Noviherbaspirillum saxi: one gene and its partner. The protein of the gene in region 1 interacts with the protein of each later gene in a pairwise test. Links are inferred from orthologs where the notes say so. Each region holds a gene or a part of one and is shown in the gene's direction. Other genes may lie near its edges.

Region 1 (6,212 bases):
AAAGAACTCCAGCGTTTCGCGCAAGGGCGTCGATGCGATTTCATAGATCGACCGTTCCTGCTTGCCGTTGCCGACCTTGACATAGCGCGCTTCGACGCGCAAGCGTGCGCCGTCGCAGGTCGGGCATTGCTTCTGGTTGATGAACTTTGCCAGTTCTTCCTTGACCGCCATCGAATCGGTTTCGCGATAGCGGCGCTGCAGGTTGTTGACCACGCCTTCAAACGTATGCTCGCGCACCACCGCGCGGCCGCGTTCGTTCACATAGGTAAATGGCACTGTCTGCCGGCCCGAGCCGTACAGCACAACCTGCTGCGCCGAGTCGGCCAATTTCTCGAAGGGCGTGTCGACGTCGAAGTTATAGTGCTCGGCCAGATTCGACAGCATCTGGAAGTAGAACTGGTTGCGCCGGTCCCAGCCTTTTACCGCGCCGCTGGCCAGCGACAGGTTGGGGAAGGCGACGATGCGCTTGGGGTCGAAGAATTCGATGTGGCCCAAGCCGTCGCATTCCGGGCAGGCGCCCATCGGATTATTGAACGAGAACAGGCGCGGCTCCAGTTCCTGCAGCGAATAGCCGCAGGTGTTGCAGGCGAACTTGTTCGAATACAGGTGCTCCTTGCCGCTATCCATTTCCAGCGCAATCGCCCGGCCTTCGGCCAGGCGCAACGCGGTTTCGAAGCTTTCTGCCAGACGCTGCTTGACATCGGCCTTGACCTTGATGCGGTCGATCACGACGTCGATGGTGTGCTTTTCGGTTTTTTTCAGCTTCGGCAGGTCGTCGATTTCATAGATCCTGGCGGTATGGGTGCCGCTCTGGATACGAAAGCGCACGAAGCCCTGTGCCTGCATCGCTTCAAACAGATCGACATGCTCGCCCTTGCGATTGGCCACGACCGGCGCCAGGATCATCAGCTTGGTGTCTTCCGGCATGGCGAGAACCGCATCGACCATTTGCGACACCGATTGCGCGGCCAACGCATTTTCCGGGTGGTCAGGGCAATAAGGTGTGCCGACTCGCGCGTACAGCAGGCGCAGGTAATCGTGGATTTCAGTCACGGTACCGACCGTCGAACGGGGATTGTGCGAAGTCGCTTTCTGCTCGATCGAGATTGCCGGCGACAAGCCTTCGATCAAGTCGACATCGGGCTTTTCCATCAGCTGCAGGAATTGGCGCGCATACGCCGACAGCGATTCCACGTAGCGGCGCTGGCCTTCCGCATACAGCGTGTCGAACGCCAGCGAGGATTTACCCGATCCGGACAGGCCGGTGATCACAATCAGCTGATTGCGGGGTAATTCGAGATTGATGTTCTTCAGGTTGTGGGTGCGGGCACCGCGAATTCTTATTTCTTCCATGAACTGCTTTCAACGTGCGGCCATTTCGGCGCTTTGTACGGGTCAACCTGATACTATAACGGGTTTTAAAGTCCGCCGTATCCTCTGGATCCCCCGCCGTGAGCACCATATCAGCCACCACTTCCGCCGATGATCTCGGCACCCGCATGTCCTCTAACGAAATTCGTGCCAGTCTGTCATTGGCGTCGATTTTCGCGTTGCGCATGCTGGGCATGTTCCTGATCCTGCCCGTCTTTGCGGTGCATGCCAAAACCCTGCCGGGCGGTGACAGCGCGACCATGGTCGGAGTGGCAATGGGTATTTACGGCCTGACCCAGTCTTTCGGCCAGATTCCGTTTGGCGCGGCATCCGATAAATACGGACGCAAGCGCATCATCATCATCGGGCTGGTCTTGTTTGCGATTGGCTCGTTTATCGCTGCTGCCTCGACCACGCTGGCATGGGTCATTGTCGGTCGTGCAATCCAGGGGGCAGGCGCGATTTCGGCTGCCGTGACCGCCTTCATCGCCGATACGACGCGGGATGAGCATCGCACCAAGGCGATGGCGATGGTGGGCGGATCGATTGGCCTGACGTTTGCCGTTTCACTGATCGCCGCCCCGGTCATGTATGACTTGATCGGCATGGGCGGACTGTTTGCGTTGACCGGCATCCTGTCGGTGCTCGCGATCGGCATCGTGATCTATATCGTTCCGCCGGCCCCGAAGTTAAAAATCGTGGAACGCGTACCGTTCTCACGGATACTCGCCAACGGCGAACTGATGCGGCTCAATTACGGCGTATTCGCGCTGCATGTGACGCAGATGGCCATGTTTGTCGTCGTGCCCGCCGCACTGGTCGATTACGCCGGCTTGCCGATTGCCGCCCACTGGAAAGTCTACCTGCCGGTGGTGCTTGCCTCGTTCGCCCTGATGCTGCCGCCAGTGTTTGCCGGCGAACGGCGCGGCATGATGAAACAGGTGTTCGTCGGTGCCATTGCCCTGATGCTCCTGGTCCAGCTTGGCCTGTGGCTGTTCATGGCGCAGCCGGCGATGCACTGGTCGGTACTGGTCTTGCTCTTGCTTGCCTTCTTCGTTTCGTTCAATATCCTTGAAGCCTGTCAGCCGTCTCTGGTGTCGCGCATCGCGCCGCCGGCGGCCAAGGGATCGGCGCTTGGCGTATACAACACGCTGCAGGCGCTCGGACTGTTTTGCGGCGGCGCGCTCGGCGGATGGTTGAAGCAGCATGCCGGACCGTCTTCCGTGTTCGTACTTGGCGCGGCGCTGACAGTTGTCTGGCTTATAATTGCCACCAGCATGAAGAACCTGCCGCGGAGGGCGGCGGCTGTCGCGGCAGCCTGATGCGCCAAGCACCGCCTGCGCATCGCCGTTGTGGCACCACGATCACTATTGAGTCAGCTTGAGGAGAAATTTATGGCATCGGTCAACAAGGTCATCATCGTCGGCAATCTGGGACGCGATCCGGAAACGCGTTACATGCCGAACGGCGACGCCGTCACCAATATTGCGGTTGCGACCACCGAAAGCTGGAAAGACAAGAACTCCGGCGAAAAGAAGGAACTCACCGAATGGCACCGGATCACGTTTTACCGCAAGCTCGCGGAAATCGCCGGCCAGTACCTGAAAAAAGGCTCGCAGATTTATGTCGAAGGCCGTTTGCAAACACGCAAATGGACCGACAAGGATGGCGTGGAGCGCTATACGACTGAAATCATCGCCGACACGATGCAGATGCTGGGAAGCCGCCAGGGAATGGGCGGCGGTGCCGGCGCACCGATGGATGACGATTACGGCAGCAGCGCCCCGGCGCCGCGCCAGAGTTCCGCCGGTGCAGGCGCGGGCGCAGGCGGCGGCGGAGCCGCGCGCGGCGCATCGCGCCCGGCGCCGAACTTCAGCGACATGGATGACGATATCCCGTTCTGATTTTTGCCGCAAACCTCGCAAATAAAGAAAGCCCCGAAGTCTGACCTCGGGGCTTTTTTGTTGAAAAATCATGGCTTTGATTCTTTTTCTGCATTTTCTTCTCTAACATTTGGATCAAGCGTTAATTTCCCTACTACAATTTGCTAAGATGCCTGAAGTCGCTGGCGGAGCGGCGGCTTTGTCGGCCGAAAAACCTTGCCCACAGCCGAGCCTTTATCTGAGATAAGCTTCTGACAATGTTTTCCACTCGTCAAGACCGGACTGAAACTACTGCAAAAACGCAGTTGGACAGCCTCATGGAGGCTGCCGGCGATGCGGTATTCCGGTTAAGCGTACACGGGACCATCATTTACGCAAGCAGGCGCGCGACCGAACTTATCTGTCCCGGTGAAAAACTGGTAGGGCAGGTCTTGAACGCTTTCGTGCTTGCTGTCGACCGCCCGGCCATCGATGCCGTGATTGCACAAGCGGCGGGTTCCAGCCAGCCCAGCAAGACCAATGTGCGCATCAAGACCCTGGGTAACGCGCTGTGGATCGAGCTGCAAGTCATGGCCTATGAAGCTGGACCGGGAGAGCAGGAATTGCTGGCCGTCGGCCGCGACATCTCCGGCCAGCAAGCCACAGAAGAACGATTGCGCCACATGGCTACGCATGATGCGTTGACCGGTTTACCCAATCGTTCGCTGCTGTCGGACCGGATCCGCATGGCGATCGCACAGTCGCGCCGCACTGGCCGCGGCTTTTCCGTTGTCGCGCTGGATCTGGACGGTTTCAAGAAGGTCAACGATGCGCTGGGCCATCCTGTTGGCGACGCCTTGCTGCGCGTTGCCGCAATGAGACTGTCCGAGACACTGCGCGATGTCGATACGCTGGCGCGTGTCGGTGGCGACGAATTTGTCGCGGTCCTGCCCGGCGCGGTCTCCGAGGCAGAAATCCAGATCATTGGACGCCGCATGATTTCAACAATGCAGCTGCCGTTCGAGATCCAGGGGCACACGCTGTACGTCGGCACCTCGATCGGCGCAGCCGTCTTTCCCGAGCACGGCGATAGTGAAGTCAAATTACTGGCCCATGCCGACACCGCGATGTACCGTGCCAAGGAAACCGGCAAGGCGCGCTGCGTGGTTTATAACCACGAGAAATTCACGCAGCCGGAACACGATGTGTCGATGGAAGCGGCGATGTTCCAGGCCGTGCGCGATGGCGAATTCCTGCTGCATTACCAGCCCATCGTCGATGCGCGCAGCCGTCAGATCATGGGCTTCGAAGCCTTGATGCGCTGGAGTCGTCCGGGACAAGGTTTGGTGTCGCCGGCCCAGTTCATCCCGATGGCGGAAAGCAATGGCTTGATCAACCTGCTGGGCGCATGGGCGCTGAAGGCGGCATGCGTGCAGATCAGGCGCTTCGAAGAAGTCGCGCGGCGGCCATTGTATGTGTCGGTCAACGTCAGTCCGCGCCAGTTCCGCAACGATCAATTCCTCGACATCATGGACGAGGCGATGCAGCTTTCCGGATTGAGCGGTGAGCAGCTGCTGCTCGAAATTACCGAAGGAATCCTGATGTCCGACCCGGAGCATGCCGAAGCCCTGCTGACCGCGATGACATCGCGTAATGTGCGCATCGCGATTGACGACTTTGGAACCGGATATTCATCGCTCGCCTACCTCAAACGCTTCCCGATCGCCACGCTCAAGATCGATCGCGCATTCATCAAGGATTTGCCCAGCTCTGTCAAGGACGTGGCCATTTGCAATGTCGTGCTCAGCCTTGCCAGCCATCTGAATCTGAACACCGTTGCCGAAGGCGTCGAAAACCAGGAACAGCTCGATTTTCTCGCCGCGCACGGCTGCGGCCTGATCCAGGGATACCACACAGGGCGTCCCCTGGTGCCCGATGAAATCATTGCCTTGCTCAAGGCCGAGCAGGCAAGTCCTGCGCTAACCGCTGCACAATAGAGTAGAGCGAGACCGACTGCATGCATGCCTTTTCAAATACCGGCCCGGTCAGTGCGGAAAAAACCATGGAACTGCTTTGGTCGCGCGTGCGCCAGCGCGGCGATCTGCCCGGTTTTTCCAAGGTGGTCAGCGCCATCATCGGCGCCATGCGCGGCGATGACGATCGCGAGTTCAATATGACCCGCACCGTGCTGCAGGATCCGGCGCTTACGCAAAAGGTATTGCGTTTGGCCAATAGCGCGATGTATTCGGTGTTCGGGCAGGGTATCAATACCGTTTCCAAAGCCGTCATCGTGCTGGGCACCGAGGCGATCGGCCATCTTGCGCTCGGATTGAAGCTGGTCGACGGCTTGTCCGCCGCTTCGTCCGAATCGGCAAATGCACGCGTCGAGATGGAAAAGTCGGTGCTGGCAGGGCACATCGCGCGACAGATGGCGTCGTCCGCGAATACACGCGATGCGGAAGAAGCCGTGGTCTGCTCGATGCTGCATTCGCTCGGCCGCATGATGGCGACTTTCTATCTGTCGGATCGCTGGCACCTGGTGCAGGAGTATAGCGTTCGCACTGGGGCCGATGAGAATGAAGCGGCACGCGAAATTCTCGGATTGCGGTTCGACGATATCGGCCGGCACGCGGCTCAGCATTGGGGCTTGCCTGCTGCAGTAGTGGATACCCTGCAAGACATGCCGCCCAAGCCGATCGGAGAGCCGCTGGACCATAAGGACTGGCTTGCTGCGATTGCGACCGTATCATCGCGCTGTGCCGATGCACTGACTTCCGACAACGGAGATATAGAAGAAATACTGGCCGATCTGACCAGTGACTACGCCGATATGTTGGGTCTTGAATCCGGACAGATGCTGCTTGCGCTGGAGAATGCGCAAAAAACGGCTGCGTCCGAAGATTCCGTCGTCGTTCGTACGCAGCGACGAAGCAATACGGAACACAAGGAGCCGGCGGCACCGATCGTCGGCAAGCCGGC
Region 2 (2,891 bases), 3.1 Mb from region 1 along the record:
AATTTGTATTGCCTGTCAGCACAGTGATGGAAATTCGCTTCCAAACAGCAACTCGATCAGATAAAAATTGCTTCAAATCGGCCTGTATCGACGTACTTATTCACAAAAACCAGGACTGCATAGGCTTGTGCATAGCAATAAAGATTTCTTTTAAAAGGCTTTCTTTCCCTCAAGAGTGAAAATACAAGTCATTGAATATAAAGGAATTATTTTTTGCTTTTCAAACAGGCAATTTGTTGGAAGTCGCATGGGGCTTAGGTTTGCCGGGAGTCAAGTCCCATTTCTCCACAAAGTTATCCACAGGATGTGTGGATAGTTTGAAAAGTCTTTAAGAATCGCGGCTTTAGACGTCTTTTTCAATAATTACATTAAGTACGTGACTGTTCTTTACCTCAATGTTGCCCTCGACACTCCGCTAGCCACCTGTTTTGATTATCGGTGGAACATGGAGCACGAACGACCGCTTCCCGGACAACTTGTGCTGGTCCCATTCTCTCGTCGCGAAGTTGTTGGGGTGATTATCGACGTGCGCGAACATAGCGACGTGCCGCCCGATAAATTGAAGGATGCGCTAGCAATACGCACCCAGTTGGCACCGCTCAATCCTGCATGGCTGGACCTTTGCCGGTTTGCCGCCGATTATTACCAGCGCCCTTTGGGCGAAGTGATGGTGCCAGGCATACCGAAAAACCTGCGCTCGTCCAAGACGGTTTCGCTCGACCGTGCAATGAAAAAGCTCGCCAAGACCGACTTCGCCCATGATCCGACGTCGGCCGATGCACCGGTGCTGAACGCCGCGCAGCGCGAAGCCGCCGAAGCGATCGGAAACGCCGAAGGCTTTGCACCGATTCTGCTTTATGGCGTCACCGGCAGCGGCAAGACCGAGGTTTACCTGCAAGCCGCATCCGACGTGCTTGCGCGCGCGGAACGTTCCGGAACGGTGGCCCAAGTACTGATTCTGGTGCCCGAAATCAATCTCACGCCTCAACTTGAACAGAATGTCCGCACGCGCTTCCCAAACGTGGTCGTCGCAACGCTGCACAGCGGCTTGGCCGAAGGCGAGCGGCTAAGCCATTGGTTGGCCGGCCATTTGGGGCATGCGCGCATCATTCTCGGCACCCGGCTGGCCATTCTGGCGTCGCTGCCACACCTGAAGCTGATCATCATCGACGAAGAGCACGATCCGTCGTACAAACAGCAGGAAGGCTTGCGCTATTCCGCACGCGATCTTGCAGTATGGCGTGCGCGTCAGCTGGCCATTCCCATCGTGCTCGGTTCCGCCACCCCCGCGCTGGAAACCTGGCATCACGCGCAGTCGGGCCGTTACCGCAAGCTGGAATTGCGCGAACGCGCATCGCCGGATGCGGTGTTGCCGAAAATCCGCCTGATCGATATGGAGCGCGACAAACCGGGACAAGGACTGACCTCGACCCTGGTCAGCGCATTGAAGCTGCGCCTGGCCTGCAGCGAGCAATCGCTGCTGTTTCTGAACCGCCGCGGCTACGCGCCGGTACTGGCCTGCGACGCGTGCGGCTGGATCGGCAACTGTTCCCGTTGTACCGCGTTCATGGTCTTGCACAAACCTGAACACCGGATGCGCTGCCACCATTGCAGTCTGGAACAGCGGATTCCCAAGTCCTGTCCGACTTGCGGCAACGTCGATCTGCAACCGCTGGGGCGGGGCACGCAACGGGTGGAAGAGGGCTTGCAACAGGTTTTTCCCGAAGCCCGCATCATGCGCATCGACGCCGATTCGACGCGGCTCAAAGGCAGTGCGCAGCAAGCGTTCGAGCGCGTGCATCAGGGCGAGGTCGATATCCTGATCGGCACCCAGATGGTCGCGAAGGGACATGATTTCCGCAACCTGACCCTGGTTGGCGTGCTCAATCCGGATACCGCCCTGTTCTCACACGATTACCGGGCCAGCGAGCGTCTGTTTGCGCAATTGATGCAGGTGGCCGGCCGGGCCGGCCGGGCAGGGCGCAAAGAAGGCGGCAATGCCAGCGAAGTCTTGATCCAGACCCGGTATCCGCAGCACCCGCTGTTCGGCGCGGTGATGGCGCATGACTATGACCGCTTTGCCGGCGAGTTGCTGGAAGAGCGCAGCCAGGCCGCAGTGCCGCCCTTCATGTTCCAGGCCTTGCTGCGGGCCGAGGCGCGCGAACTCCAGACCGCGCTCGATTTCCTGCAACAGGCGGCCGACTGTCTGCAACATCCCGGCATCACGATCAACGATCCCATTCCTATGACCATGACACGGGTCGCCAACGTTGACCGGGCGCAACTGCTGATCGAGTCGCCATCCCGCCCGGTGCTGCAAGGCTTTCTGAAAGCATGGATGGCCGCGCTGCGCGCAATGAAGCCCCGCGTCAAATGGTCGCTCGAAGTCGATCCCGTCGACATCTGATTTGACTTGGCATCCAGCCCGAGCAGCTGCTCGACGCCCGCCTCGGAAACCGGAGGAGGTTCATGGGACAATTGCGTGGCGCGGATTTCATCATTTTTCTTCAACGAATTAACGGAACCGAACACTCGCCATGATCATCGTCCATCACCTGAACAACTCGCGCTCCCAACGTATCCTGTGGCTATTGGAAGAACTCGGCCTCGAATATGAAGTAAAGCGTTACGAACGCGATCCGAAAACCATGCTGGCGCCGGATGCATTGCGCCAAGTGCATCCGCTTGGCAAGTCGCCGGTGATTTCGGATGGCGACCTGACTGTGGCGGAATCCGGCGCGATCGTCGAATATCTGGTCGATCGCTACGGCGCCGGCCGCCTTGCGCCGGGACGCGGCAGCGAGGCACGACTGAAATACAGTTATTTCCTGCACTATGCGGAAGGCTCCGCCATGCCGCCGCTCTTGCTCAAGCTGGTATTCGACCGGATC

What was found. The genes of interacting proteins can lie anywhere in the genome.
Region 2: the proteins of ssb (region 1) and D3871_RS00575 interact in binary tests that used the Escherichia coli proteins (3 or more experiments, as listed by UniProt). The link is inferred for Noviherbaspirillum saxi from one-to-one orthologs.

What each region holds. Positions count from the first base shown.
Region 1 is NZ_QYUO01000001.1:3,175,405-3,181,616, reverse strand. Bases 1,568-4,520 are described here. They hold ssb (single-stranded DNA-binding protein), read left to right. Parts: upstream 1,568-2,765; coding sequence 2,766-3,275; downstream 3,276-4,520. Other genes in these bases: D3871_RS15020 (putative bifunctional diguanylate cyclase/phosphodiesterase), read left to right, coding at 3,512-4,520; D3871_RS15030 (MFS transporter), read left to right, coding at 1,568-2,693. Also shown: excinuclease ABC subunit UvrA, read right to left, coding at 1-1,353; more of D3871_RS15030, read left to right, coding at 1,500-1,567; more of D3871_RS15020, read left to right, coding at 4,521-5,230; D3871_RS15015 (HDOD domain-containing protein), read left to right, coding at 5,296-6,212. UniProt on the Escherichia coli protein: Plays an important role in DNA replication, recombination and repair. Binds to ssDNA and to an array of partner proteins to recruit them to their sites of action during DNA metabolism. Acts as a sliding platform that migrates on DNA via reptation.
Region 2 is NZ_QYUO01000001.1:105,486-108,376, reverse strand. It holds D3871_RS00575 (primosomal protein N'), read left to right. Parts: upstream 1-376; coding sequence 377-2,407; downstream 2,408-2,891. Other genes in the region: D3871_RS00570 (glutathione S-transferase), read left to right, coding at 2,538-2,891.